DNA from 4 places in the Streptomyces sp. NPDC047315 genome. Region 3 is predicted to be linked to each of the others. Evidence: riboswitches for the same ligand, from Rfam matches in the RefSeq annotation. Region 3 holds a riboswitch; each other region holds the start of a gene.
The links. Region 3 has a riboswitch for cobalamin ahead of ABZ842_RS10275 (ABC transporter substrate-binding protein). Riboswitches for the same ligand answer to the same signal wherever they lie in the genome.
Positions count from the first base shown of each region.

Region 1 (7,307 bases), on a different contig from region 3:
GGGCGCGTCGAAGGGATTGCGCCGGCGTCGGTGCGGCAGCGCCAACAGCGCCGCCTGCCGTACGTCGTCGGCGAGCACGTCCTCGCGCCCCGCCCACGCCGCCAACGCCGTCGCCGTACGGGCCATCACGATGTCCGCGCGCATGCCGTCCACCTCGAACGCGGCACACGTCGCGGCGATCTGGCGCAGCGCCACGTCCCCGAGCCGCACCCGCGGCAACAGCGCACGCGCGGCCGTCACGCGCGCCCGCAGCGCGTCCTCCTCCGCGGCCCACTCGGCGGCGAACGCCACCGGGTCGTCGTCGTACGCGAGCCGGCGCCGCACCACCTCGACCCGCTGGTCGGGCTCGCGGGACGCCGCGACCTCCACGGTGAGCCCGAACCGGTCCAGCAACTGCGGGCGCAGCTCGCCCTCTTCCGGGTTCATCGTCCCGACCAGCAGGAACCGGGCCGCGTGCCGTACGGACACGCCCTCCCGCTCCACGTACGAGGCACCCATCGCGGCGGCGTCCAACAGCACGTCCACCAGGTGGTCGTGGAGCAGGTTCACCTCGTCGACGTAGAGGATGCCGCGGTGCGCGTCCGCGAGGAGCCCCGGCTCGAAGGACTTCACGCCCTCCGCGAGCGCGCGCTCGATGTCCAGCGCACCCACCAGCCGGTCCTCGGACGCGCCGACGGGCAACTCCACCATCCGCGCGGCCCGCACCGCGCCGGGGCCCGGCTCGTGCGGGCCGTCGGGGCAGTCGGCGTCCGGGGCGGCGGGGTCGCAGGAGAAGCGGCAGCCGGCGACGACGGCGATGCCGGGCAGCAGCGCGGAGAGCGCGCGCACGGCGGTGGACTTGGCGGTGCCCTTCTCACCCCGGACGAGGACGCCGCCGACGCGCGGCGACACCGCGTTCAGAAGCAGCGCGAGCCGGAGGTCGTCCTGCCCGACGAGGGCGGTGAACGGATACGGGGTGCGGCTCATGCGGGTGCCTCCGGCTCGCGGGGTGGGGTCCGTTGTGGTTGCGGTGGTCGCTCGGCTGCGGGCTGTCTGCGGTTGTTCGCGCAGTTCCGCCCCCCACGCCCTCTGGGCATAGGTGGGGGCACCCCCACGCCTTCAGGGCGTAGGGGGCGGAACTGCGCGACAAGCCCACCACCGGGCCGCGGACGCAAACGTTGAGTGTTTGCCACGGCGCGACCGCGACCGCGACCGGAGGTCGGAGGGAGGTGGGGATTCGGCCCGGCCTTCATGACGGCGTTCCCGGGGCGCCCGGGTGGCCCGGTGGGACGAAGGGGAGGTTCGGAGGGGCGCCGCCTTCGATCAGGCGCCACAGCGCGTCGGTGTCCGCGTGTTCCGCGATCAGGTCGCCCAGGCGGTCCAGCTGTTCCTCGCGCAGCGCCGCGAACGACGTGTCCGGCGCCGGCACGAAGCGCCGGCCCGCCGCCTGTGCGACCCGCCGCAAGAAGCCGCGGCGGAAGCCGTCGCTCTCCAGCGAGCCGTGCCAGTGCGTGCCCCACACCGCCCCCACCCGGCAGCCGTCCAAGAACGCCTCGCCGCCCAGCACCTCGGCGACGCCGTGGTGGATCTCGTACCCCTCCACCGGCTCCCCGAGCGCCGAACCGGTCGGCCGGGCCAGCGTCTTGTCCGTCGCGAACCGCACCCGCACCGGCAGCAGCCCGAGTCCGGCGACCTCGCCCGCGCGGGACTCCACGTCGTCCTCGACGTGCTCGCCCAGGAGCTGGAAGCCGCCGCAGATCCCGAGCACCGGGCGGCCCTCGGCGGCCCGCCGCACGAGCGCGTCGGCGAGGCCGCGCTCCCGTAGCCACGCCAGTGCCCGGACCGTGCCCCGGGTACCGGGGACGACGACCAGGTCCGCGTCCACCAGCTCCTCCGGCCGGTCCACGAACCGCACCACCACGCCCGGCTCGGCCGCGAGCGCGTCCACGTCGGTGAAGTTGGACATCAGGGGCACGGCGCACACCGCCACCCGCAGCACCTCGTCGCCGACCGGGGGAGCCACCACCGACTCGCGCACGGCGCCGCGCAGCGACACCCGCAGGCCGTCCTCCTCGTCGATGCCGAGCCCGTGCGCGTACGGCAGGACGCCGTACGAGCGGCGCCCGGTGATCCCTTCGAGCATGTCGAGGCCCGGCCGCAGCAGGCTCACGTCACCGCGGAACTTGTTGACCAGGTACCCGGCGACCAGGCGCTGGTCCGCCGCGTCGAGCAGCGCCGTGGTGCCGAAGAAGGACGCGAACACGCCGCCCCGGTCGATGTCGCCGACGACGAGCACCGGCAGCTCCGCGGCGCGCGCCACGCCCATGTTCACGATGTCCGTGCGCCGCAGGTTGATCTCCGCGGGGCTGCCGGCGCCCTCGCAGATCACGGCGTCGTACGTGCTCCGCAACTCCTCCAGGCACTCCACGACCGTGGACAGCAGCGCCGCTCGGCCGCCGCCGGCGGCCGGGGTCCCCGAGCCGAAGAAGCCGCGGGCGCTCATCTCCCCGACCGGGCGGCCCAGCAGGACCACCTGGCTGGTGCGGTCGCTGCCGGGCTTGAGCAGCACCGGGTTCATCAGCGCGGTCGGCTCCACCCGGGCGGCCTGCGCCTGCATGGCCTGGGCCCGCCCGATCTCGGCGCCGTCGCGCGTCACGTACGAGTTGAGGGACATGTTCTGGCCCTTGAAGGGGGCCACCTTCACGCCCTGGCGGGTCAGCCAGCGGCAGATCCCCGCGGTCACCACGCTCTTGCCCGCGTCGGACGTCGTACCTGCGACGAGCAGTCCGCCGCCGCGTCGCTGACCGCTCATATGGCCCGCCCCTTCCGAAGTCGTACCGGCACCTGCGTACGGGCCAGTCGGCCGGCCAGCAGCCGCGCGGCCACGCTCGTGCCCAGCGCCAGCACGCCGACGCGCCGCGACAGCCGCACCGCGCGCGCCACGTCGGTGACCGCGACCGGGCGGGCGGCGCCGTTGAGCACCGCCCGGTGCTCCGTCCGGCCGCCGTACGACAGCGTGCCGCCGAGCCGCACTCCGAGCGCGCCCGCGAACGACGCCTCCACGGGGCCCGCGTTCGGGCTCGGATGGCGGTGCGCATCGGCCCGCCAGGCACGTACCGCCGCGCGCGGGTCGTCCCCGGCGACCACCGCGAGGGCGGCCGTCAGCCGCGCCCCCGGCCAGCCGACGACGTCGTCCAGGCGCGCCGAGGCCCAGCCGAACCGGCGGTGCCGCGGCGATTTGTGGCCCACCATCGCGTCGAGGGTGTTCACCGCACGGAAGCCCACCAGACCGGGCACGCCGGCGAGCGCGCCCCACACCAGGGCCCCCACCACGGCGTCGGAGGTGTTCTCGGCGACCGACTCCACCACCGCGCGTGCGATCTGCTGCTCGGACAGGGAGTGCGGATCCCGGCCGCACAGGTGCGGCAGCCGCGCCCGGGCGGCGGCGAGGTCGCCGGCCGCCAGCGCGTCCCCGACGGTGCGCGCCTCCCGCCCCAGCGACGTGCCCCCGACCACGGCCCAGGTGGCGGCGGCGGTCAGGGCGAGGGACGCGGCGGAGTGACGGCGCGCCCCGTGCGCGACGAGCGCCGCGGCGCCGACGGCGCCCCCGGCGCACACGGCGGTGTGCAGCGCGCCCCACCCGCGGTGGTCACGCCACAAGGTGCGCTCCACGGCGCCTGCGGCCCGGCCGAAGGCGGCGACGGGGTGTCCCCGGCGCGGATCGCCGAACAGCAGGTCACCGAGGACGCCGGTGGCGGCGCCGTACGCGAAGACACGGTCGGGCCGCACGGTTCAGCCGGCCGTCGGGCCGCAGGGCCGCGGGTCGCGCCGTCCGCGGGGGAGCAGCGGGCGCGGGGCGCGCCCCGGTGCTCTTCCCGGTGCGTGCAGAGCAGGTACGAAGCCGCAGCCGCGCATGTCGCATGTCCTCACTCAGGGTGTCCGCGCCCTGGTTCGACGTGATCGGCGGCGAGAGTTCCTGGCTCCCGGGGAGGGCTCCCCGGTGACAGTGGCGGGACCGCGCCGGATTCGCACCGGACTTCCTCTGCTGCCGCCGTAATGGCCCCGGCAGTCCACCACGGGGTGAGAAGGGCCGTCAACTTGCCCTTGACCTGCGACGGAGCCGTACGCACCACGACGGGCCGGGTCGTACGTCCAGCGAGGACGTACGACCCGGCCCGTCGTGGCGCGGTGCTGCGGCCGGATCGGCCGGTCAGTCGACGATGAGATAGATGCCGTAGGCCACGGCCACCGCGCAGAGCGCGAAGCAGGCGTACGCACCGGTGCGCGTCAGCACTCCGGAGCCACCGCCCGAGGCGCTCGCGGTCTCCTGCTTGCTGAGCATCACCACGCCCAGCGAGAAGAGGCCGACGAGGGCGACGGTGGCGACGAGGCTCACGCCGAAGACGGAACCGAGGGCTTCCCAGTCGATTTTCATGTTGCTCTGTCCTTACACCGCAGCCGGGCTGGCCGGGCCGTTCTCCGACGTCGAGGACGTGGCGGAGGCGGCGGAGGCCGGGATGGTCTTCGTGAGGTCGGCGCCGTCCGTGGCGCCCATGCCGCCGGCCGGCGGCGGGGTGACGGCCGCGATGGCGTTGGTGACGACGCCGGCGGGCTCGTCGGCGCTCTGTGCAGCGGCGCCGTCGGCCTGCTCGTCGACGTCGTTGACGTTGGTGTGGTCGACGACCTGGCGGCGGGAGATCACCCAGATCGCGGCGCTGGAGGCGACCAGGAAGACCGCGACCACGGCCACGCCCCAGTCACCCTGCTTGGTCACGAACTCGGAGGCGGCGGCGACCAGCGCGGCGGCCGGCAGGGTCAGACCCCAGGCCACGAACATCCGGGTGGCGGTCGACCAGCGGACCACGCCGCCCTTGCGGCCCAGGCCCGCACCCATGACGGCGCCGGAGCAGGAGTGCGTGGTGGAGAGGGAGAAACCGAGGTTCGAGGAGGCCAGGATGACCGTCGCCGCGCTGGTCTGGGCGGCGAAGCCCTGCTGCGGCTGGAGGTCGGTCAGGCCCTTGCCCATGGTGCGGATGATGCGCCAGCCACCGAGGTACGTGCCGAGGGCGATGGCCACGCCCGCGGAGACGATGACCCACAGCGGGGGGTTCGAGCCGGGGTCGAGGACGTCGCTGGCGACCAGGGCCAGGGTGATGATGCCCATCGTCTTCTGGGCGTCGTTGGTGCCGTGGGCCAGGGAGACCAGGCCGGCCGAGGCGATCTGACCCGCCTTGTAGCCCTTCTCGGTGCCCTTGGCGTCCGTGTTGCGGCCGATCTTGTACGTCAGTCGGGTGGCCAGCATCGCGGCGATGCCGGCGACGAGCGGCGCCGCGACGGCCGGGATCAGGACCTTGGTGATGACCGTGCCGCTGTTGACGGCGTCGAAGCCGACGGACGCGACGGTCGCGCCCACCAGGCCGCCCATCAGGGCGTGCGACGAACTGGACGGCAGACCGACCAGCCAGGTCAGCAGGTTCCAGAGGATGGCGCCGACGAGCGCGGCGAAGATGACTTCTGGGGTGATGCCTGATTCGTCGACTATGCCGCTGGAGATGGTCTTGGCGACCTCCACCGACAGGAACGCGCCGACGAGGTTGAGCACGGCGGACATGGCCACCGCGGTCTTGGGCTTCATGGCGCCGGTCGAGATGGTGGTCGCCATCGCGTTGGCGGTGTCGTGGAAACCGTTCGTGAAATCGAACACGAGAGCTGTCACGATCACGATCGCGAGCAGCAGCGTGATGTGTTCCATTTACCCAGGCAATCTATGGACGTCAGTGGCTCGCCGAACGTAAGTAACCTGGGTGAACGGAAGGTGAACTGGGGCGGGACTCACGGTGTCTCCAAGCGGTTCTAATGATTCCGTTTGTGTGTCGTCCGGGGTGCGGACCCACCCCGCCGCCGCCCTCCCGGCCGTCCGCGGCCCCGCGCCGCTGGGCGGCCGACCCTGCGGCGTCGATCTCTCGTCGATCTCCCGCCGCTTTCCTCTGACTTTGTGGTGATATGCATCACGGGTCCCTCTGGGCGACCGCGGCAGCGGCTGACAGGATCGGCACATGACCGAACGGACGTCCTACGACGAGATCGAACACACCTGGCGCGCCCTCGTGGCCACCGCCTGCCGCAGCTCCGCCGACGGCCTGGTCGTCGGCACCTCCGGCAACGTGTCCGCCCGGGTCGGCCCGCTCGTGCTCGTCACCCCGAGCGGAGTGCCCTACGACCGGCTCACCGACCGCGACGTGGTCGCCGTCGACCTCGACGGCCGCCAGGTCATCGGCTCCCTCGCGCCCACCAGTGAACTCTCCCTGCACCTCGCGGTGCACCGGTCCGGCGCCGGCCGCGCCGTGGTCCACACCCACGCCGTGCACGCCACCGCCGTCTCCACCCTCGTCCCGGAGCTGCCGCCGATCCACTACATGGCCGCGGAGGTCGGCGGACCCGTCCGCGTCGCCCCGTACGCCCCCTACGGATCGGACGAACTCGCCGCGCACGCCCTGACCGCCCTCGACGGGCGCGCCGCCTGCCTGCTCCAGAACCACGGCACCGTGACCCTGGGCGACACCCTCGACCAGGCGTACGACCGCACCGCCCAGCTGGAGTGGATGTGCCAGCTGTGGCTGGCTGCGTCCGGCGTCCCCGGCCGCACCCCCTCCCTGCTCACCCCCGCCCAGCTCGCCGAGGCCGCCACCCGCTTCAAGGGCTACGGGCAGCGCCCCTGAACCTCCCCGCCGGTCGGTCGGCGCGACCCGGGCGGGTGGCGCCGGCTGGCAGGCCGCCGCCGGGGTGCCGACACTGGAACGGTGCGCCCGGCAACAGCGGCGGCGGCAGCCGTCACCCTCCTGACAGGCGTCGGCGTGGCCGTGGCGGCGGCTGCCCGGTACGCGAGCGACGCGACGCTCCGCGCCAGCCCCGGGCCGACCCCGCCCGGCGAACCCCGACTCACCGTGCACGCCACCGCCGCCGGCCAGGTGACGCTCACCCGCAGCCTCGCGTCCCGCCGCCCCGGCACGTACGGCCTCACCGGCGCGGACGTCGACGCGATCGCCGGCCCCGTGCTCGACGGCCTGTCGAACTCTCCCGACACCGTGGTGCGCCGGCTCGAACGGGTCGGCCGCGGCAGCCTCACCCCGGGCACCCGGGTTCGCATGACGCCCCGGCTGCACGTCGGCACCCCCGCCGAAGCCCTCGGCATCGACCACCGGGACGTCACCGTCCCCGGCGAACTCGGCCCGCTCCCGTCCTGGTTCGTCCCCGGCGTCCGGGACACCTGGGTGATCGCCGTGCACGGCCTCGGCGCCACCCGCGAGCACCCCATGAACCTGCTGCCG
Region 1 is NZ_JBEYTZ010000014.1:54,156-61,462, reverse strand. Features, by position in the region: gene ABZ842_RS18210 (putative cobaltochelatase) at 1-966, opposite strand, end outside; gene ABZ842_RS18205 (cobyric acid synthase) at 1,229-2,791, opposite strand; gene ABZ842_RS18200 (cobalamin biosynthesis protein) at 2,788-3,768, opposite strand; cobalamin riboswitch at 3,930-4,061, opposite strand; gene ABZ842_RS18195 (hypothetical protein) at 4,190-4,414, opposite strand; gene ABZ842_RS18190 (inorganic phosphate transporter) at 4,427-5,731, opposite strand; gene ABZ842_RS18185 (class II aldolase/adducin family protein) at 6,036-6,698, shown strand; gene ABZ842_RS18180 (hypothetical protein) at 6,780-7,307, shown strand, end outside.
Region 1: another riboswitch for cobalamin. It lies ahead of ABZ842_RS18200 (cobalamin biosynthesis protein); the one in region 3 lies ahead of ABZ842_RS10275 (ABC transporter substrate-binding protein).

Region 2 (7,307 bases), on a different contig from region 3:
CATCCCGCCGTGGTACTGGAAGTAGTCGTCGGAGTCGGCGATGTCGTGTTCGCGGGTGTCGGTGTTCTTCGCCGCCACCGCGATGCGTCGGTACGCGGTCTCCATCTCGTCGCGCGCGGGACGGCCGTCCAACTCCCGGCCGTAGGCGTAGCCGCCCCACACCGTGTAGACCTCGGCGAGGTCGGCGTCGGTGCGCCAGTCGCGGGAGTCGATGAGCTGGAGGAGGCCGGCGCCGTACGTGCCGGGGCGGGAGCCGAAGATCCGGGTGGTGGCGCGGCGTTCGTCGCCGTGCTCCGCCAGGTCGGCCCGGACGTGGGCGCGGACGTGGTTGACCTCGTCCGGCTCGTCGAGGGACGCGGCCAGCCGCACGGCGTCGTCGAGCAGGCCGATGGTGTGCGGGAAGGCGTCGCGGAAGAAGCCGGAGATGCGCAGCGTGACGTCGATCCGGGGCCGGCCCAGCTCCTCCTGCGAGATGGCCTCCAGACCGGTCACCCGGCGGGACGCGTCGTCCCAGACGGGGCGGACGCCGAGCAGGGCGAGGGCTTCGGCGACGTCGTCGCCGGCGGTCCGCATCGCGCTGGTGCCCCACAGCGAGAGCCCGACGGAGGTGGGCCATTCGCCGTTGTCCGTGCGGTAGCGCTCCACGAGGGAGTCGGCGAGGGCCTGTCCGGTCTCCCACGCGAGGCGGGAGGGCACGGCCTTGGGGTCGACGGAGTAGAAGTTGCGGCCGGTCGGCAGCACGTTGACCAGTCCGCGCAGGGGCGAGCCCGAGGGGCCGGCGGGGACGAAGCCGCCGGCCAGGGCGTGCACGGCGTGGTCGAGTTCGTCCGTGGTCGCCGCGAGCCGGGGGACGACTTCGCGGGCGCCGAACTCCAGGACGGCGGCGACCTGTTCGCCGTGCTCGGTGGGGACCGCGGCCGGGTCCCAGCCGGCGTCCTCCATCGCCTGGACGAGGTCGCGGGCCCGCTGCTCCGCTTCGTCCGCGGTCGTACGGGTGGCGGCGGACTCGTCGAGGCCGAGGGCTTCGCGCAGGCCGGGCAGGGCGGTGGCGCCGCCCCAGATCTGGCGGGCGCGCAGGATAGCGAGGACCAGGTTGACGCGGTCGGGCCCGGCGGGCGCGGTGCCGAGGACGTGCAGGCCGTCGCGGATCTGGGCGTCCTTGACCTCGCACAGCCAGCCGTCGACGTGGAGGAGGAAGTCGTCGAAGCCGTCGTCGTCGGGGCGGTCGGCCATGCCCAGGTCGTGGTCCAGCTTGGCGGCCTGGATGAGGGTCCAGATCTGGGCGCGGATGGCCGGCAGCTTCGCCGGGTCCATCGAGGAGATCTGGGCGTACTCGTCGAGGAGCTGTTCCAGGCGGGCGATGTCGCCGTAGGAGTCGGCGCGGGCCATCGGCGGGACGAGGTGGTCGACGAGGGTGGCGTGCACGCGCCGCTTGGCCTGGGTGCCCTCGCCGGGGTCGTTCACGAGGAACGGGTAGACCAGCGGCAGGTCGCCGAGTGCGGCGTCCGGGCCGCAGGCGGCGGACAGGCCCGCGTTCTTGCCGGGCAGCCACTCCAGGTTGCCGTGCTTGCCCAGGTGGACCATGGCGTCGGCGCCGAAGCCGCCGTCGGACTGCGGGGCGGCGATCCAGCGGTAGGCGGCCAGGTAGTGGTGGGAGGGTGGCAGGTCGGGGTCGTGGTAGATCGCGATCGGGTTCTCTCCGAAGCCGCGCGGCGGCTGGATCAGCACGAGCAGGTTGCCGAAGCGCAGGGCCGCGAGGACGATGTCGCCCTCCGGGTTGGCGCTGCGGTCGACGAACATCTCGCCCGGGGCCGGGCCCCAGTGCTCCTCGACGGCCGAGCGCAGCTCCTTGGGCAAGGTGGCGAACCAGCGCCGGTAGTCCGCCGCGGGGATGCGGACCGGGTTGCGGGCGAGCTGTTCGTCGGTGAGCCAGTCCTGGTCGTGTCCGCCCGCGTCGATCAGCGCGCGGATCAGCTCGTCGCCGTCGCCCGAGGCGAGGCCGGGGACGTCCGTGTCGCCGAAGTCGTAGCCCTCGGTGCGCAGTCGGCGCAGCAGGGCGACGGCGCTGGCGGGGGTGTCGAGGCCGACGGCGTTGCCGATGCGGGAGTGCTTGGTCGGGTAGGCGGACAGTACGAGGGCGAGGCGCTTGTCGGCCGCCGGGATGTGCCTGAGGCGTGCGTGGCGGACGGCGATGCCGGCGACGCGGGCGGCGCGCTCGGGGTCGGCGACGTACGCGGGCAGGCCGTCGGCGTCGATCTCCTTGAAGGAGAACGGCACGGTGATCAGTCGGCCGTCGAACTCGGGCACGGCGATCTGGCTGGCCGCGTCCAGCGGGGAGACGCCCTCGTCGTTCTCCTCCCAGGCGGCGCGCGATCCGGTGAGGCACAGGGCCTGGAGGATCGGCACGTCCAGCGCGGTCAGCGCGCCGGCGTCCCAGGACTCGTCGTCGCCGCCGGCGGACGCGTCGGCGGGCTTGGTGCCGCCGGCGGCGAGGACGGTGGTGACGATGACGTCGACGGCGCGCAGCTCTTCGATCAGCTCGGGCTCGGGGGCCCGCAGCGAGGCGACGTACAGGGGCCGGGGCCGTCCGCCGGCGGCTTCGACGGCGTCGCACAGCGCGTGGACGAAGGCGGTGTTCCCGCTCATGTGGTGGGCGCGGTAGTAGAGCACGGCGACGTTCGGGCCGTCGCCGGCGGGCGGCGCGGTCCGCTCCAGGGGGCCCCAGGTGGGGGCCGGTGCGGGAGCATCGAAGCCGTGGCCGGTGAGCAGGACCGTGTCGGACAGGAAACGGGCGAGGTGTTCCAGGTTGGTCGGCCCGCCGTGGGCGAGGTAGGCGTGGGCTTCGGCGGCGATCCCGACGGGGACGGTGGAGGCGGCCATCAGTTGGGCGTCGGGGGCCTGTTCGCCGGAGAGGACGACGACGGGGCGCGTCCCGTCGGCCATCAGCAGGTCGAGCCCCTCCTGCCAGGCGCGCAGGCCGCCGAGGAGTCGTACGACGACGAGGTCGACCCCGTCGAGGAGGGCGGGCAGGTCGTCCAGCGGGAGACGGGCCGGATTGGCGAAGCGGTAGGGCACCGGGCCCGCGGACGCACGGGCGCTGAGCAGGTCGGTGTCGGATGTCGACAGGAGCAGGATCATGCGGCGTCGGCCTTCCTCGGGGTGTCCGCGCCCCGGGCGTGTCAGACGGCGGGAGTTCCTGGCTCACCCGGCCCTTGCGGGTCGGGTTCACAGTGGCGGGACCGCGCCGGATTCACACCGGGCTTCCTCCCCTGTCGCCGTCGTGGCGATGGCGGACCGGCTGGTCCGCCCGAGACATAGTAAGGGCCGGGCGACGAGGGCGGGACGTACCACCGGTGTGACGATCGGTATGCTCGCCGCCATGGCTCCCTCACCTTCATCGCCCCAGGCCACGACGGCTGCGCGGGAACGTGGCGACGCCTGCCCGGGGACCTTGCGGCTGCACGCCGCGGACGACGGCGCGCTGGCCCGGGTCCGCCTCCCCGGGGGCGTGGTGACCGTCGCGCAGGCGCGGACGCTGGCAGCAGCGGCCCGGCGACTGGGGGACGGTGACCTCCACCTCACGTCACGCGGGAACGTTCAGCTGCGGGGGTTGCGGGAGGGCTGCGGCGCCGAGTTGGCCGAGGTGCTGGGTGCTGCCGGGCTGTTGCCCGCCCCCGGGCACGAACGCGTGCGCAACGTCGTCGCGTCGCCGCTGTCGGGCCTGGACGGGCGCGGTCTGCACGACGTGCGGCCGTGGTTGACGGCCCTGGACCGGTTCCTGTGCGCGAGCAGTGCGACCCGCAAGTTGTCGGGGCGGTTCCTGTTCGCCCTGGACGACGGGCGCGGGGACGTGGCCGGGCTGGGCGCCGACGTGACCGTACGGGCGAGGGCCGACGGCGGGGCCGCCCTGTGCCTCGGGTCGACCGGGGCGGTGCTGCGGGTGTCCGCGGACGACGCGCCGCGGTCGGCCGTCCTGGCCGCGGAGGCTTTCCTCACGACCGTAGCGGCGAGCGGGACGCCGGTCTGGCGGGTGGACGAACTCGCCGTGGCAGCCGAAGAGTTGGCGAGCGCGGTGGGCCGTCGACTGACGGACGGCGCAGTCGACTTCGAGAAGACGGCGCAGCGCGAGCCGGTGGACACCGCCGGTCCCCCGCCGGGAGCCGTCGGCACGGCCCTGTCCGTACACGTTCCGCTGGGTCGTCTCTCCGCCGCGCAGTGGGGGGAGTTGATCGGTGTCGCCGCGTCCCCGTCGAGCGGCGAGCTGCGGCTGACCCCGTGGCGGGGCGTCGTGGTACCGGTGCCGGACCTCGACGGCCCGCAGGCGGCCACGGCGCTGGACCGGCTGGAGGCCGCCGGCCTCGTCGTCGACCCCGCCTCCCCCTGGCTCCGCGTCGGCGCCTGCGTCGGTCGGCCCGGGTGCGCGAAGTCCCGTACTGACGTACGGGCGGACGCCACGCGCGCCCTGGTCGCCGTCGGCCGCGCACCCCTGCCCGTGTACTGGTCCGGGTGCGAGCGGCGCTGCGGGCGCCCGCGCGGCGATCTGATCGACGCGGTCGCCGCGCCGGACGGCGGATACCGGCTGACCGCCGCGGTGCAGGGCCGCGACCCCCGTACCACCGCACTGGACGACCCTTCCCACTTCGCCACCGCCCTGGCGGCGATCGCCCCATGAGCCGCACCACGACCGAGAGCAGCGAGAAGAACACCGTGACCACCTACGACTACGAGAAGGACGGCGCCGCGATCTACCGGCAGTCCTTCGCCACCATCCGCGCGGAGGCGGACCTCGCGGGCCTGCCCGCCGACGTCAGCCAGGTCGCGGTGCGGATGATCCACGCCTGCGGAATGGTCGATCTGGTGCGCGACGTCGCGTACACGCCCGCAGTGGTGGCCCGCGCCCGCGAGGCCCTGCGCGCCGGGGCGCCGATCCTCTGCGACGTCCAGATGGTGGCGAGCGGTGTGACCCGCAAGCGGCTGCCCGCCGACAACGACGTGGTGTGCACCCTGTCCGACCCGGCCGTGCCCGAGTTGGCGGCCCGGTTCGGCACCACGCGCAGCGCCGCCGCGATGGAGCTGTGGCGGGACCGGCTGGAGGGCGCCGTGGTCGCCGTCGGCAACGCGCCCACCGCGCTGTTCAGGCTGCTGGAGATGATCGAGGAGGGCGCGCCGCGGCCGGCCGCGGTCATCGGCGTCCCCGTCGGCTTCGTCGGCGCCGTCGAGTCCAAGGACGCCCTCGCCGCGCACCCGTCGGGGCTGGAGCACCTGGTGGTGCGGGGCCGTCGGGGCGGCAGCGCCATCGCCGCCGCCGCGCTCAACGCGATCGCGAGCGAAGAAGAGTGAACGAGAGCGGGCACACAAGCGTGAACGGCAAGCTGTACGGCGTCGGCCTGGGCCCCGGCGACCCTTCGTTGATGACCCTGCGCGCGGTCGAGGCGATCGCGGAGGCGGACGTGGTCGCGTACCACAGCGCCCGGCACGGGCGGTCCATCGCCCGCTCGATCGCGGCGAAGCACCTGCGCGCCGACCACGTCGAGGAGCCGTTGGTCTACCCGCTCACGACGGAGACCACGGACCATCCCGGCGGCTACCGGGGCGCGATGGAGGAGTTCTACGCCGAGGCCGCGGCCCGGCTCGCGGTGCACCTCGACGCCGGTCGCACCGTCGCGGTCCTCGCGGAGGGCGATCCACTCTTCTACGGGTCGTACATGCACATGCACAAGCGGCTGGCCGACCGGTACGAGACCGAGGTGATCCCGGGCGTCACGTCGGTGTCCGCCGCGGCGGCCCGGCTCGGCACCCCGCTCGCGGAGGGCGAGGAGGTGCTGACGATCCTGCCGGGCACGCTGCCCGAGGAGGAGCTGACGGCGCGGCTCGCTTCGACGGACTCGGCGGTGGTGATGAAGCTCGGGCGCACCTTCCCCTCGGTGCGCCGTGCGTTGGAAGGCGCGGGCCGGCTGGCGGACGCCCGGTACGTGGAGCGGGCGACGATGGAGGGGGAGCGTTTGGCGGCCCTCGCCGACGTGGACCCGGAGTCGGTGCCGTACTTCTCCGTCGCCGTGCTGCCGAGCCGCGTCGACGTCGAGCGTCCGACGGCCGGGGAAGGCGCGTGCGGCGAGGTCGTCGTGGTGGGCACCGGGCCCGCAGGGCCGCTGTGGCTGACCCCCGAGACGCGGGGCGCGCTGGCCGCCGCGGACGACCTCGTCGGTTACACCACCTATCTGGACCGGGTGCCGACCCGCCCCGGTCAGCGGCGCCACGGCTCCGACAACCGGGTGGAGGCCGAGCGCGCCGAGTTCGCGCTCCAACTCGCGCTGCGCGGACGGCGGGTCGCGGTGGTCTCCGGGGGCGACCCGGGGATCTTCGCGATGGCCACGGCCGTTTTGGAGGCGGCTTGCGAGGAGGCGTACGCGCACGTCCCGGTGCGCGTGCTGCCGGGGGTGACCGCGGCCCATGCCGCCGCCGCCCGCGCGGGCGCCCCACTGGGCCACGACTTCGCGACGATCTCCCTGTCGGACCGGCTCAAGCCGTGGGAGGTGATCGCCGAGCGGCTGCGCGCCGCGGCCTCGGCGGATCTGGTGCTGGCCCTGTACAACCCCGGTTCGCGAAGCCGCACCTGGCAGGTCGGCAAGGCTCGTGACCTGCTGCTGGAGCACCGGGCGCCGGACACTCCGGTGGTGGTCGCACGGGACGTCGGCGGCAGCGGCGAGCGGGTGCGCGTCGTACGGCTGGGCGAACTGGACCCGGCGGAGGTCGACATGCGCACGGTGCTGCTGGTGGGCTCGTCGCAGACGCGGGCCGTGCGGCGCGGGGACGGCGGGGACGGCGAGGAGGTCGTCTGGACGCCGCGGCGCTATCCGGAGGCGTGAGGGGTCACTGGCGCCCACCGGGCGTCAGTGACTGCGGACCCAGGCTGCGGCCTCGTCCGGTGTGGCGACGGCGGGCACTCCTTCGGGCGTCGGGGGCCTGCGCACCACGACGACGGGCAGCCCCGCTTCCCGGGCGGCCACCAGCTTCGGCGCGGTGGCCGCTCCCCCGCTGTCCTTGGTGACGACGACGTCGATCCGGTGGCGGCGCAACAGTGCGCGCTCCCCGTCGATGGCGAACGGCCCGCGGTCGAGCAGGACTTCCATCCGGGGCGGGTGCGGGGCCTGCGGCGGGTCCACGGACCGTACGAGGAACCACGGGTCGACGAGGTCGGCGAAGGCCGCGAGCCCCGTGCGTCCGGTGGTGAGGAAGATGCGTCGGCCGAGCCCGGGCAGCACGCCGGCGGCCTCTTCCAGGGAGTCGGCCTCGTGCCATCGGTCGCC
Region 2 is NZ_JBEYTZ010000063.1:10,419-17,725, reverse strand. Features, by position in the region: gene cobN (cobaltochelatase subunit CobN) at 1-3,138, opposite strand, end outside; cobalamin riboswitch at 3,180-3,299, opposite strand; gene cobG (precorrin-3B synthase) at 3,368-4,672, shown strand; gene ABZ842_RS37560 (precorrin-8X methylmutase) at 4,669-5,340, shown strand; gene ABZ842_RS37555 (precorrin-2 C(20)-methyltransferase) at 5,361-6,866, shown strand; gene ABZ842_RS37550 (cobalt-precorrin-6A reductase) at 6,891-7,307, opposite strand, start outside.
Region 2: another riboswitch for cobalamin. It lies ahead of cobN (cobaltochelatase subunit CobN); the one in region 3 lies ahead of ABZ842_RS10275 (ABC transporter substrate-binding protein).

Region 3 (7,307 bases):
CGGCGCTGGCCCGGCTGTTCCCGGACGCCTACCGGGGCCCGACGACGCAGCCCAAGAGCGCCGCAGAGGACGAGGAACTGACCGCCTCCTCCGCCGAGTTCCGCCGCTTCACCGAGAACGACCTACGCACCGGCAAGCGGGAGAACGCCTTCGCCGTGGTCCGCGCCCTGGACGGGCTCGACGCGGCGGGCGACGCCGGTGCGGTCCTGGAGCTGACGCCGGACGACGCCCGATGCTGGCTCGGCGCGCTCAACGACCTGCGGCTGACCATCGGCACCCGGCTGGAGATCACGGACGACGAGGGCGCCGAGGGTGACCCGACCGGCGGGCTGTACCAGTTGCCGGACTCCGATCCGCGCAAACCGATGGTCATGGCGTACCTCTGGCTCGGGGTGCTCCAGGAGACCCTCGTCGAGACCCTGATGCCCTGACCGTCCTCGCCGCCCGCGCACTCGACCGTCCGTTCGGTCGTTCGCTCAACGGACGCTCAAATCCGAATAACGTTTCCGTCACCGCCCCGGGGTGCTTTGCCGCTCCGGGGCGCGTTTTGTCCGGTTCTCGCTGTGCAGTGCGCCACAATCGGCCCGATCGATCTTCGTCGCCAGCGTGATAGATCTTCACGACCGCCAGGGGCGCCACCCATGCCCCCGGTGGCGCTTGTACCGGCGGATCGCCGGTGGCACTCCATCCACATCCGGGGGGATCAGGAACCGGTCCGCAGCCGCACGCCGGGGGGCGGGCGACTCGGATCGGCATGGAGAAAGGGCGCACCACATGACGTCGGTGCAGATCGACGACAAGCACGACGGGCCGAGCGGACCGCCGCAGGGAACCGCCGCCGAGGACCAGGGTTACCACCGCGGACTCGGGGCCCGGCAGATCCAGATGATCGCCATCGGCGGTGCCATCGGCACCGGCCTCTTCCTCGGCGCCGGCAAGGGCATCTCCAAGGCCGGGCCCAGCCTCATCCTCGCCTACGCCATCGCGGGCGTGGTCATCTTCTTCATCATGCGGGCGCTCGGCGAACTGCTGATGTACCGCCCGGTCTCGGGGTCCTTCTCCGAGTACGCGCGCGAGTTCGTCGGCCCCTTCGCGGGCTTCGCCACCGGCTGGACGTACTGGCTGTTCTGGGTCGTCACCGGAATGACCGAGGTCACCGCCGCGGCCGAGTACATGACGTACTGGTTCGACATCCCGCAGTGGATCTCGGCCCTCGCCTTCACGATCGTCCTCTACCTGGCGAACCTGATCTCCGTGAAGCTCTTCGGGGAAATAGAGTTCTGGTTCTCCATGATCAAGGTCACCGCCATCGTCGGCATGATCCTGATCTGCGTCGGCATCCTCACCATCGGTTTCTCCGACGCCGGCGACACCGCCTCCGTCACCCTGCTGTGGGACGACGGCGGCTTCTTCCCCAAGGGCATCGGCGGCACCCTGATGACCCTCCAGATCGTGATGTTCGCCTTCCTCGCGGTCGAGCTGGTCGGTGTCACCGCCGGGGAGTCCAAGGACCCGGAGAAGAACCTCCCCAAGGCGATCAACACCGTGCCGTGGCGCATCGCCGTCTTCTACGTCGGCGCGCTGATCATGATCCTGTCGGTGGTCTCCTGGACCACCTTCGAGCCCGGCGTCTCGCCGTTCGTCGCCGCCTTCGACCAGATGGGCCTGCAGATCGGCGCCGGCATCGTCAACTTCGTGGTGCTCACCGCGGCGCTGTCGTCCTGCAACTCCGGGATGTACTCCACCGGCCGGATGCTGCGCGACCTCGCGCTCAACAGCCAGGGCCCGAAGGCCTTCACCAAGCTCACGCGGCGGGGCACCCCGTTGATCGGGACGACCTTCTCCGCCGGTCTGATGCTGATCGGCGTCTGGATCAACTACCAGTGGCCCGGCGACGCCTTCCACAAGATCGTCTCGTTCGCCACCATCTCCGGCATGTGGGCGTGGGTCATGATCCTGGTCAGCCACATCCTCTACCGGTCCAAGGTGGCCAAGGGCGAGGCCCCGGCCTCCCCCTTCAAGGCCCCCGGCGCGCCCTGGACGAGCTGGTTCGCGCTCGCGTTCATCGGCATGGTGATCGTGCTGATGGGCATCGACGAGGACGCCCGGATCTCGCTGTACGCGGCGCCGGTGTGGGCGCTGGTGCTGGGGGTGTCGTACCTGGTGCTGCGGGCGAAGAACCCGCAGGGCGCAGCCTTCACCAAGCGCAAGCGGACCACCGAGGACGTCTGACCCTCCACGACTGGCCTTCCACGACTGGCCGTCCACGATGTGGAACGGGGCCGGTCCGTACCCGACGGGGTGCGGACCGGCCCTTCCGTCATTCGGACGGGCGCATATCCTGATCGACATGCTGACCCTCACACAGGCCCTGTACGACCGGATCGTCGCGCACGCCCGTGCCGATCACCCCGACGAGGCCTGCGGCGTGGTCGCCGGCCCCGAGGGCAGCGGGCGACCCGAGCGCTTCATCCCCATGCTGAACGCGGCCCGTTCGCCCACCTTCTACGAATTCGACTCGGCGGACCTGCTGAAGCTCTACCGCGAGATGGACGACAACGGCGAGGAGCCGGTGATCGTCTACCACTCGCACACCGCGACCGAGGCGTACCCCTCCCGCACGGACGTCAGCTACGCCAGCGAGCCGGGCGCGCACTACGTCCTCGTCTCCACCGCCGACACCGACGACGCCGGGCCGTTCCAGTTCCGCTCGTTCCGGATCGTGGACGGCGAGATCACCGAGGAAGAGGTCCAGGTCGTTCCCACCTACTGACCTCGGTGCCGAACTGACCTGGTATTCCTAGACCTCGACAACAGAACACGGGCGGTGGGCCCCAGGAAGCCGGTGAGAGTCCGGCGCGGTCCCGCCACTGTGAGTGGAACGTTTCCCTCGCGCCGCACCGAGGACGGTGCGGCGCGGTGACACGTTCCATTAGCCAGGAACTGACTTGCCGCCCTTCTCCCACACCCAGGGGACGTGGAAATCCCCGGAGGAGGCTCACACATGTCCCGGCAGCCCCGGAAGCACCAGCCGGCCAGGCGCCGTCGCGCGCTCGTCGCCGCCACCGCCCTGCTCCCGCTCGCCCTCACGGCCACGGCCTGTTCGACCACCCCCGAACCCGACACCAAGGCCGGGCGCGCACCCGCCGCCGGATTCCCGTACACCGTCGACAACTGCGGCGTGAAGACCACCTACGACGCGCCCCCGAAGCGGGCCGTCGCCATGAACCAGCACGTCACCGAGATCATGCTGGCGCTGGGCCTGGAGAAGTCCCTCGTCGGCACCGCCTACCTCGACGACGCGGTCCTGCCGGAGTACCGCAAGGCGTACGAGTCGATCCCCGTGGTGGCCAAGGAGTACCCCTCCAAGGAGAAGCTCCTCTCCGTCAACCCGGACTTCGTGTACGGCGGCTACGGCAGCGCCTTCGACGCCAAGGACGGCCGCACCCGCGACGACCTGAAGAAGGCGGGCATCGACACCCGGCTGAACCTGGAGTACTGCACCAAGCAGCGCACCACCATGGACGACGTGTACCGCGAGGTCGACGAGGTCGCCCGCACCTTCGGCGTCGGCGACCGCGGGCAGAAGTGGATAGCCGACGCCCGCGCCGCCGTCGCGAAGGCCGAGGGCGAGCGCACGAAGGACGCGGCCCCGGTGCCCGTCTTCGTCTACGACAGCGGCGACAAGACCGCCTTCACCGTCGGCGGCAAGGGCATCGGCAACGAACTGATCAGCCGTGCCGGCGGAAAGAACGTCTTCGCCGACATCGACAAGAGCTTCGGCGACGCGAGCTGGGAGCAGGTCGTGGCCCGCAAGCCGGAGATCATCGTGATCTACGACTACGGCGCCACGTCGGTGGAGCAGAAGAAGCAGCGGCTGCTGAAGGACCCGGCGCTCAAGGACGTGCCGGCCGTCAAGAACAAGAAGTTCGCCGTCCTGCCGCTCTCCGACGCCGTCGTCGGCGTCCGCGCGCCGGACGCGATCGCCAAGCTGGCCCCGCAACTCGCCCGGTGACGGGGGCGCAGCCCGTGAAGGACGTGACCGCGGGCCCGCCGCAGGGCCCGCCCGCCGCAGCGACCCCGAAGACGGACGTCGCGCCGGAGCCGGCGGCCGGGACCTCCCGGCTCCGCTTCGGCGCGGTGGTGACCGGCCTGCTGCTGGCCCTGGCTGCCGCCGTGGTCGCGGCCCTCGCCCTCGGATCCGTACGCGTACCGCCCCGGGACGTCGTCGCGGCCCTGCTGCCCGGCGCGGAACCCAGCCCGCTGCGGACCGTCGTCGTCGACGTGCGGCTGCCCCGCGTCGTGCTCGGCGCCCTCGTCGGCGCCGGGCTCGGTGTCGTCGGCGTGGTGCTCCAGGCCCTGGTGCGCAACCGGCTCGCCGACCCCTTCCTGCTCGGGATCTCCTCCGGCGCGTCCACCGGCGCGGTCGTCGTGCTCACCCTCGGCATCGGCGTCACGACCGCCGTCGCCCTGCCCGCCGGCGCCTTCGTCGGGGCACTGGCCGCCATGGTCCTCGTGTACGCGCTGGCGCGCCGCGGCGGTTCGATGACCGGCACCCGGCTCGTCCTCGCCGGGGTCACCATCAGCTACGTCTTCACCGCCCTCACCACGCTCGTCCTCGTTGCCTCCTCCCGGCCCGAGCACTTCCGCGAAGCGCTGTTCTGGTCGCTCGGCGGCCTCGGCAGCGCCCGCTGGGACAGCCTGTGGCTGCCCGCCCTCGTCATCGCGCTGGCCCTGCCGCTGCTGCTGGCGCTCGCCCGCCCGCTGGACCTGCTGCTCGTCGGCGAGGAGGGCGCGACCGTGCTCGGCCTGGACGTGGCGCGCTTCCGGGCCGCCGTCTTCGTCCTCGTCTCGCTGGTCACCGCGGTCATGGTCGCCGCGAGCGGAGCCGTCGGCTTCATCGGGCTGATGGTCCCGCACGCCGCCCGGCTCCTGGTCGGCGCTGCCCACCGGGCACTGCTGCCGGTCGCTGCGCTGTGCGGCGCCGTCGCCCTCGTCGTCGCCGACCTCGGCGCCCGCACCCTCGTCGCCCCGCAGGACGTGCCCGTCGGGGTGCTCACGGCGCTGATCGGCGGACCGCTGTTCCTGTGGCTGATGCGCTCCCGCTACCGGGAAGGAGCCCCGGCATGACCGACGCGACCGCACCTGCACCCGCACAAGGCGTCGCGGGGGAGGGGCTGACCGTACGGAACCTGTCGTACTCCGTCGAAGGACGCACCCTCCTCGCCGACGTCGACCTCGACGCCCGCCCCGGCGAGACGGTCGGGCTCGTCGGCCCCAACGGCAGCGGCAAGACGACCCTGCTGCGCTGCGTCTACGGCACGCTGCGCCCCACCGCCGGCCGGATCCGCCTCGACGCCGACGACCTCGTCGCCCTCCCGCCCAAGGCACGCGCCCGGCGGGTGGCGACCGTGCCGCAGGAGAGCCGGCCCGAGTTCGAGCTGACGGTCCGCGAGATCGTCCTGATGGGGCGCGCCCCGCACAAGCGCTTCTGGGAGGCGGACACCGCCGAGGACGGCCGCAGCGTGGACGCGGCGCTCGCCCGGCTCGGCATCGCCGACCTGGCCGGGCGGGCGTTCCCCTCGCTCTCCGGCGGCGAGCGCCAACGCGCCCTGGTGGCCCGCGCGCTGGTGCAGCGCCCCGAACTCCTCGTCCTCGACGAACCCACCAACCACCTGGACATCCGGTACCAGTTGGACATCCTCGGGCTGATCCGGGAGCTGAACACCACCAGCGTGCTGGCCCTGCACGACCTCAACCTCGCCGCGTACTACTGCGACCGGCTGTACGTGCTCAGCGGCGGCCGGGTCGTCGCCGCCGGCCCGCCCGGCGAGGTCCTGACCCCGCATTTGCTCGCCGAGGTCTACGGGGTGAAGGCCGAGGTCGCGGTCCATCCGGGCACCGGCGCACCCGTCGTCACCTACCTCCCCGGCTGATCGTTGCCCACGTAGTGGGCGGTTGGCGTCCGGTATGCGAGATCACATTCCGGCCCTGGGGGCGGGAATCGATACGATGACCGCATGGTTCTCCACGACGTGCGCGACAAGACGCCGGGCGGCACTGTGCTGCTCGTGGCGCGGCTGCACGTCGACCTGTGTCGCCTCGCCAGCGCGATCTGTACCTGAGCGCGTCCGCACCCGATCGTCGGGCCTGCGCCCGCCGGCCCCACGATCACTGGAACGCCCGCCCCACCGCGCGGAGGACGAGCCGCGTCCGACGCCCCGCGCGCCACCGCCTCAACGACTGTCGACTGGAGTCCACACCATGGCCATCGAGGTCCGCATTCCGACCATCCTCCGCACCTACACCGACGGTGCCAAGGCCGTCGAGGGCAACGGGACCACCCTCGCCGAACTCTTCGCCGACCTCGAAACCCGCCACGCGGGCATCCAGGACCGCATCGTGGACAAGGCGAACGGCGACCAGCTGCGCCGCTTCGTGAACGTCTACCTCAACGACGAGGACGTCCGCTTCCTGGACGGCATCTCGACCAAGCTCTCCGACGGCGACAGCGTCACCATCCTGCCGGCCGTCGCCGGCGGAATGCGCTGAGCCCGATGCGCTACGACTCCCCGCTCGCGGCCGTCGGCAACACCCCGCTGGTGCACCTGCCGCGGCTGTCGCCGTCCGACGAGGTCCGGATCTGGGCCAAGCTGGAGGACCGCAACCCCACCGGCTCGATCAAGGACCGCCCCGCGCTCCACATGATCGAGCAGGCGGAGAAGGACGGCCGCCTCACCCCGGGCTGCACGATCCTGGAGCCCACGTCCGGGAACACCGGCATCTCGCTGGCCATGGCGGCGAAGCTCAAGGGCTACCGCATCGTCTGCGTGATGCCGGAGAACACGAGCGAGGAGCGGCGCCAGCTGCTGGCCATGTGGGGCGCGGAGATCGTGCCGTCCCCTGCGGCCGGCGGCTCCAACACCGCGGTACGGGTCGCCAAGGAGCTGGCGGCGCAGAACCCCACGTGGGTGATGCTCTACCAGTACGGCAACCCCGCGAACGCCGGCGCGCACTACGCCACCACCGGCCCCGAGATCCTGGCGGACCTCCCCTCGGTCACCCACTTCGTGGCGGGCCTGGGGACCACGGGCACGCTGATGGGCGTCGGCCGCTACCTGCGCGAGCACGTGCCGGACGTGAGCATCGTCGCGGCGGAGCCGCGGTACGACGACCTCGTCTACGGGCTGCGGAACCTGGAGGAGGGCTTCGTCCCCGAGCTGTACGACGCGTCCGTCCTGACCACCCGCTTCTCGGTGGGCTCCGCGGACGCGGTGGCCCGCACCCGGGAACTCCTCCAGCAGGAG
Region 3 is NZ_JBEYTZ010000007.1:187,090-194,396, reverse strand. Features, by position in the region: gene ABZ842_RS10290 (DUF2017 domain-containing protein) at 1-431, shown strand, start outside; gene ABZ842_RS10285 (amino acid permease) at 775-2,232, shown strand; gene ABZ842_RS10280 (M67 family metallopeptidase) at 2,351-2,773, shown strand; cobalamin riboswitch at 2,809-2,971, shown strand; gene ABZ842_RS10275 (ABC transporter substrate-binding protein) at 3,005-4,015, shown strand; gene ABZ842_RS10270 (iron ABC transporter permease) at 4,141-5,130, shown strand; gene ABZ842_RS10265 (ABC transporter ATP-binding protein) at 5,127-5,936, shown strand; gene ABZ842_RS10260 (putative leader peptide) at 6,021-6,125, shown strand; gene ABZ842_RS10255 (MoaD/ThiS family protein) at 6,265-6,552, shown strand; gene ABZ842_RS10250 (cysteine synthase) at 6,558-7,307, shown strand, end outside.

Region 4 (7,307 bases), on a different contig from region 3:
CCTCGCCCTCCACCACGAGCGTGCCGGTGCGCCCCGCGTCGAGCATGGCCCGCGCCTTCGCCGCCGCGGTGCGGGTGAGCGGGGCCAACTCGCCCAGGGTGCCCTCGAACGATCCGTCGGGCCGTACGAGCAGGCCGTGCCCCATCAGTTCGGGCGGGCAGGCGACGACGCGGCCAGTGCGACCGGTTCGCCCGAGTGCACGCGGGAGCGCGCCGCGGTGAGTACGGCTCGCACCGGTTCACCGGCCCGTACCGGCGCCACGAGCACGTCGATGACGCCTCCGCAGGTCGGCCGGCGGCGAACACGCTCTCGTCGCTGTAGCCGAAGCGCTCCAGCACGGGCCGGCCGTCCTTGAGTGCCCGTTGGCACAGCTCGTACACCGCCCCTGCGACGCACCCGCCGGAGATCGAGCCGACGGCCGTGGCCTCGCCGTTCACGGCTAGGCCTGCGCCGGGATCACGGGGCGCGCTACCGCTGACCTGCACCACGGTCTCCACGGCGAAGTCGTGGCCCTGCCCGACCCAGCGGTGCAGGTCGTCGGCCATGTCCAACATGGGATTCTCCGTGGGGCTGTTGCACCGCGGCGACGGTCCCTCGTCGTACAGAGTTCGGCGTTCGGCGTTCGGCGTTCAGCGGTCAGCGGTCAGCGGTCAGCGGTCAGCGGTCAGCGGTCAGCGGTCAGAACATGAGCTGTTCGATCGTGATGGGCAGGGAGCGGACGCGTCGGCCCGTGGCGTGGCGGACGGCGTTGCCGATGGCCGCGGCGAGCCCGACCAGCCCGACCTCGCCGACGCCCTTGGTGCCGACGGCAGTCGCACGGTCGGGCCCGCCGACGAAGATCACGTCCATGTCGGGGACGTCCGCGTTGACGGGCATGAGGTAGTCACCGAAGGTGGCGTTGGCGATGCGTCCGGTCCCCGGTCGGTGACGGTCTCCTCGAACAGGGCCTGGCTGATGCCGCCCACCGTGCCGCCGACGATCTGGCTGGTGGCGGTCTTCTCGTTGAGGATCCGTCCGCCGTCGATCGCGGACACCACCCGCGCCACGCGCAGCAGGCCGAGGGCGGGGTCGATGCGCACCTCGACGAACTTCGCCCCGAAGGCGCCCGCGGCGGCCATGCCGAGCCCTTCCGGCTGCGGAGGCGTGCTCCGGCCGTCGGCGCTGAGCTCCTCCAGTCCGTGGCGGGCCAGGACGTCCGCGAAGGACTCCCCCTGCGCCGGGTCCCGGACGCGGTGGATGCGTCCGTCGGCGACGGTGACGTCGTCGAGCGCCGCGCCGCGCAGCGGAGAGTCGGCATCGGCGGCGGCCACGTCCAAGAACTCCTGCACCAGTCGGCGACAGGCGGTGTCGACGGCGTTGCCCAGGGCGCCGGTGAGACCCGAACCGCCCGCCTGGGGCGCGTACGGCATGTCGGAGTCGCCGAGGTCGAAGCGGACCCGGTCGACGCCCAGGCCCAGCAGTTCAACGACGAGTTGGGTCATCACGGTGTACGTGCCGGTGCCGATGTCGGTCGCGGGTGAGCACGTTGGGGCAGGCGTAGGAGACGGCGGATCCGTGGGATACGGGTTCGTAGTCCGCGTCCTCCATGGCCGCGGAGGACGTGCCGTGGTGCTCGATGGCGACGAGGTCGCCGGCGCGCGTGGCGCCGATCTTGATCCGCTGGACGCTGTCGGGTCGGTGTCCCACCGAGGTGATCATCTCGGGTCGGGTCAGGACGAGCTTGACCGGGCGCCTGACCTCCCGGGCGGCCAGCACGGCGAGGACGACGTGCGGCCACACGCGCAGACCGGCGCCGAAGCCGCCGCCGACGAAGGGGGCGGCACGGCCGAGGCGGTCGGGCCGCGGAGCGTACGCGGCGACCACCGCGGCAACCGTCACGGCAGGCGTACGATCACTGGGCCTGCCCTCCCCGGGGCCCGCGGGAGATGCGGTAGCCGAGGCCGGGGACGGTGTCGATGACCGTCGGGGCGCCGAGTTTGGCGCGGAGCTTGCTGACGGTGATCCGTATCGCGTTGGTGCGGTAGCTGGTCCTCTCCTCCCAGACCTGCTCGATCAGGTCTTCGTTGCTCACCACGGCGCCGCTCGCCTGAAGCAGCACCTCCAGCACGCCGAACTCCTTGCGGGTCAGGGAGAGGAGCCGTCCGTGCCGGCTGGCCTGGCGGCGGGCGGTGTCCAGGACGAGGCCGCGGTGCTCGATCACCGGCGGCAGAGCGGGGTGCGCACGGCGCCCCAGGGCGAGGACCCGGGCCAACAGCTCGGCGTGGTCGAAGGGCTTGGGCAGGTAGTCGTCGGCCCCGAGCGCCAGTCCCGCGATCCGCTCGTGCACGGCGCCGGAGGCAGTGAGCATCAGCACACGGGTCAGCAGCCGACGCTCGACCACCCATCGGCACACGTCGTCCCCGTGGACCCCGGGCAGGTCGCGGTCCAGGACCACCACTTCGTAGCCGCCGGAGTCGAGCTTCGCCAGCGCCTGCGTCCCGTCGTGCGCCACGTCCACCGCGATCGCGTCGCGCCGCAGCCCCTCGGCGACCATCCGCGCCAGGAACTCCTCGTCCTCCACCACCAGTACCCGCATGGCTCCTTCCTATCGCAGCGCGCATTTCCGCAGCGTTTGCACGATCGGATAAGGCGACGAAATCCCCGTCCCGGATAGAACGGAGACCGGCCCGACCGCGCATCCAACGCACCCGCGGAAGGGCCCTGTGCGTCACCAGAGAGAAGGGTTTGCATGAAGCTCATCGAGAACCGGACGGGCCGGCGTCCTGCAATCGTCGGCTCCCTTGCGGCACTTGCCGGGGTGGTAGCCCTCGCGACTCCGGCGCAGGCCGTCGTCGGAGGGTCCGACGCTCCCGCGCCAGAATCCTGGATGGCCTCCCTCCAGACGAAGGACGGCGCGTTCTGCGGCGGCACGCTGATCGACAGCGCATGGGTCCTGACGGCATTTCACTGCGTCGGAAGCGGCATCGCGAAGGACGACATACGGATTCGGATCGGCAGCCTCACCACCGGCACGGGTGGCACGGTCGCCAAGGTCCAGCAGGTCATCAAGCACCCCGACGCCAACATCACGCCCGACGGCGCGTTCGCGGGGCCCGACCTCGCCCTGCTCAAGCTGGACAAGCCGGTGCCCAACCGGCCCGCCAAGCTCAACGCGAAGACGCCGCCGACCGGTACACCGGCACGGCTCTTGGGCTGGGGAAACGCGTGTGAGGTCGACTTCTGCGAACCGGAGAAGCTTCAGGAACTCCAATTGCCCCTGCGCCAGAAGGTCACCGACAAACTCCGCTTCGAGGACGACAGGTTCCGCGGAAGCGGGCCCGGTGATTCCGGCGGCCCGCTGGTCATCAAGTCCGGCGACGGCTGGCGGCTCGCCGGGGTCGTGTCGTCCGGTGGCCGCACCAGCACGTACGCCCTCTCCTCCTTCACCGACGTGGCGCAGTACCGGAAATGGATCGTCCGGAGCATGAAGCAGCACTGACGGGTTGCTCAAGAGCCACACCACGCGTAATCCGACCGGTCGCAGGGGGCGTCGCGCGAAATGACGCCAGGGCGGTTCAGCCGGTCGGTCGGTCGATTCGATAGACGAAGTGCTCGCGGTCGTCGGCGGGATTGTCGGGCTCCAACAACGCTTCGGCGTAGCGGTGGAGCCCGGCCTTCTCCAACATGCGCCAGGAGGCCCGGTTGGCCGCGTGGACGGGCACGACGATGCTCTTCGCGTCCGGGTGATCCGTCCAGGTGGCCGCGACGACGGCCCGGACGATCCGCGTACCGAGCCCCCGGCCGGTCAGCTCAAGGTCACCGATCAGATAGTCCAGGGTCATCGCCTGCTCGGGCACCTCGGCCTGGGACGCCAGGTCGCCGAGGTACTGCGGATAGTCCGCGACCCAGCACCGCTGCACCAGAGCGACCGGGGTTCCGTCGACGGCGACGAGGAGGTCCTCCGACGGCTCCTCGCCCCGGGCCGCCGGCCCGAAGTCGCGTGCGACCGCTTCCGGCGACGTCTCGTGGTTCCACCAGCGCGCGACGTGCGGCTGCAGGAGCCATTGCCGGAGCCGAGGGAAGTCGGATTCGTCGAGTCTGCGCCAGGTGATCGTCACGGGAAGCCTCACGGAGTAGCCGGCATCTGCGGCTGTTATCCCAGACGACCGCTCCTGGCGTCACCCGGATTTCAGCCCGCGGGGAGCCGCGGAAGCGCCCGGGCACGCCCTCGCCCCGATGCCGGGCCGCCTCGGCCCCACCGTCGCAGCGGCCCGGGCCGCGCGTGTGCGACCACGGGCTACCCCGCCCCCTGCCCCTTCACACACCTCGACCGCGTGTCTCATCCCACTGTCCGGATGATGGACGACATGCGGACCCCTTCGGGAATTGCCGCTTAGGGTGACCGGTGCAGCTGGTTCGTCCCGTCCGCCAGGCGGGTGCGTCGCAAGAGGGAACCCGGTGGGAATCCGGGACTGCCCCGCAGCGGTGAGCGGGAACGACCGCCGTCATACGCACTGGGCCCGAGGGGTCTGGGAAGCGACGGCCAGTAGGTGTCCGCCGGAGGTTCCGGCAGGCGTGCCCGCGAGTCCGAAGACCTGCCCGTTGCCCGTACGCGGACCGGTTCCGCATGCGGCCATCTCGGTGACCTCGTGGGCGGGTCGGCGTACACAGCTGAAGCGAACGACCGCGCACATGTCGCGCGTGGACCGTCCGCCGCTGGTGTCACCCTTCGCGTCCCCGTACCCGGTCACCGGGAACTCAGGGATTCATCTCGCGAAGGAGATCTCCGTGACAGCGAAGTCCGCAGCCGCGGCAGCACGGGCCACCGTGTACGGCTACCCCCGCCAGGGCCGGGGCCGGGAGTTGAAGAAGGCGATCGAGGGCTACTGGAAGGGCCGCGTCACCGCCGAAGCCCTCCGGGCCACCGCCGCCGAGGTGCGCCGCAGCAACTGGCAGGAGCTGGCGCAAGCCGGCATCGACGAGGTCCCCACCGGGGACTTCTCGTACTACGACCACGTCCTCGACACCACCGTCATGGTCGGCGCCGTCCCCGAACGCCACCGGGCGGCCGTCGCTCAGAGCGCGCTCGACGGGTACTTCGCGATGGCCCGGGGCACCCAGGACGTCGCCCCGCTGGAGATGACGAAGTGGTTCGACACCAACTACCACTACCTGGTCCCGGAGCTGGGACCGGACACCGTCTTCACCACCGACGCGACCAAGCAGGTCGGTGAGCTCACGGAGGCCCTCACGCTCGGGCTCACGGCCCGGCCCGTCCTCGTCGGACCCGTCACCTATCTGCTGCTCGCCAAGCCCGCCCCCGGGGTGGCCGCGGACTTCGAACCCCTCACCCTCCTCGACCGGCTCCTGCCCGTCTACGCACAGGTCCTCGCGGAGCTGAAGGCGGCCGGCGCCGAGTGGGTGCAGCTCGACGAGCCGGCGCTCGTCGAGGACCGCTCCCCGGCCGAGCTGAACGCGGCGAGCCGCGCCTATCGGGTCCTCGGCACGCTGACCGACCGCCCGAAGCTGCTGGTCGCCTCCTACTTCGACCAGCTCGGCGACGCCCTGCCCGTCCTCGCCAAGGCACCGATCGACGGACTCGCCCTCGACTTCACCGAGAACGCCGCGGCCAACCTCGACGCCCTCGCCGCCGCCGGCGGCCTGCCCGGCAAGCGCCTGATCGCCGGCGTCGTCAACGGCCGCAACATCTGGGTCAACGACCTCTCCAAGTCCCTGGCCACGCTGGGCACGTTGCTCGGGCTGGCGGACCGGGTGGACGTTGGCGCGTCCTCCTCCCTGCTGCACGTCCCCTTGGACGCCGCTCTGGAGCGGGACGTCGATCCGCAGATCCTGCGCTGGCTCTCCTTCGCCCGGCAGAAGACCACCGAGATCGTCACCCTCACCAAGGGCCTGACCCGCGGCACCGCGGCCATCGAAGGCGAACTCTCCGCCAACCGCGCCGCCCGCTCCTCCCGCGCCACCTCGCCCATCACCCGCGACCCCGACGTCCGCGCCCGCGCCGAAGCCGTCACCGACGCGGACGCCCGACGCTCCCGGCCCTACGGCGAGCGGACGGTGGCGCAGCGCGAACGCCTCGGGCTGCCGCTGCTGCCGACCACCACCATCGGCTCGTTCCCGCAGACCGACGAACTGCGGTTGGCCCGGGCCGACCTGCGGGCCGGCCGGATCGACACCGCCGGTTACGAGGAGCGCATCCGCAACGAGATCCGCGAGGTGCTCTCCTTCCAGGAGAAGACCGGGCTCGACGTCCTGGTCCACGGCGAACCCGAGCGCAACGACATGGTCCAGTACTTCGCCGAGCAGCTCACCGGCTATCTGGCCACCCAGCACGGCTGGGTGCAGTCGTACGGCACCCGTTACGTCCGGCCGCCGATCCTCGCCGGTGACGTCTCCCGCCCCGACCCGATGACCGTGCGCTGGACGACGTACGCCCAGTCGCTCACCGACCGCCCCGTCAAGGGGATGCTGACGGGCCCGGTGACGATGCTCGCCTGGTCCTTCGTCCGCGACGACCAGCCGCTCGGCGACACCGCCCGACAGGTCGCGCTCGCGCTGCGCGACGAGGTCGACGACCTCGAAGCGGCGGGGACGTCCGTCATCCAGGTCGACGAGCCGGCGCTGCGCGAGACCCTGCCGCTGCGCGCCGAGGACCGGCACGCCTACCTGGCCTGGGCCACCGAGGCGTTCCGGCTCACCACCAGCGGCGTCACCCCGGGCACCCAGATCCACACCCACATGTGCTACGCCGAGTTCGGGGACATCGTCCAGGCCATCGACGACCTCGACGCCGACGTCATCAGCCTCGAAGCCACCCGCTCCCACATGCAGGTGGCCCGGGAACTCGCCTCCCACGGCTATCCGCGGGAGGCCGGCCCCGGCGTCTGGGACATCCACTCCCCCCGAGTGCCGAGCGCCGAGGAAGCCGCCGCGCTGCTGCGCACCGGGCTGAAGGCGATCCCCGCCGAACGCCTGTGGGTCAACCCCGACTGCGGTCTGAAGACCCGTGGTTGGCCCGAGACGCGTTCCTCCTTGGAGAACCTCGTCGCCGCGGCCCGCGCCGTCCGCGGCGAGCTGCCCGTCTCCTGAACCAGGGCGGTCACGGGCCGGGGCACCCGGCCCGTGACGTGCCGTGGTCGGCGAGGCCGAGTTCGTCCTCGCCGAGCGGGGTGAAGAACCGCTCCACGTCCGCATCCGACACCTCGGCGAGGGCGGCCGGGGACCAACGGGGGTTGCGGTCCTTGTCGATGACCTGGGCGCGGACGCCTTCGACCAGGTCGGGGGTGGACAGCGCGGCGCAGGACACCCGG
Region 4 is NZ_JBEYTZ010000033.1:61,505-68,811, forward strand. Features, by position in the region: partial or broken gene ABZ842_RS30845 (XdhC/CoxI family protein) at 1-554, opposite strand, end outside; gene ABZ842_RS30850 (hypothetical protein) at 679-876, opposite strand; gene ABZ842_RS30855 (molybdopterin cofactor-binding domain-containing protein) at 840-1,481, opposite strand; gene ABZ842_RS30860 (molybdopterin cofactor-binding domain-containing protein) at 1,462-1,878, opposite strand; gene ABZ842_RS30865 (response regulator transcription factor) at 1,892-2,575, opposite strand; gene ABZ842_RS30870 (serine protease) at 2,729-3,478, shown strand; gene ABZ842_RS30875 (GNAT family N-acetyltransferase) at 3,555-4,097, opposite strand; cobalamin riboswitch at 4,397-4,597, shown strand; gene metE (5-methyltetrahydropteroyltriglutamate--homocysteine S-methyltransferase) at 4,768-7,086, shown strand; gene ABZ842_RS30885 (enoyl-CoA hydratase/isomerase family protein) at 7,097-7,307, opposite strand, start outside.
Region 4: another riboswitch for cobalamin. It lies ahead of metE (5-methyltetrahydropteroyltriglutamate--homocysteine S-methyltransferase); the one in region 3 lies ahead of ABZ842_RS10275 (ABC transporter substrate-binding protein).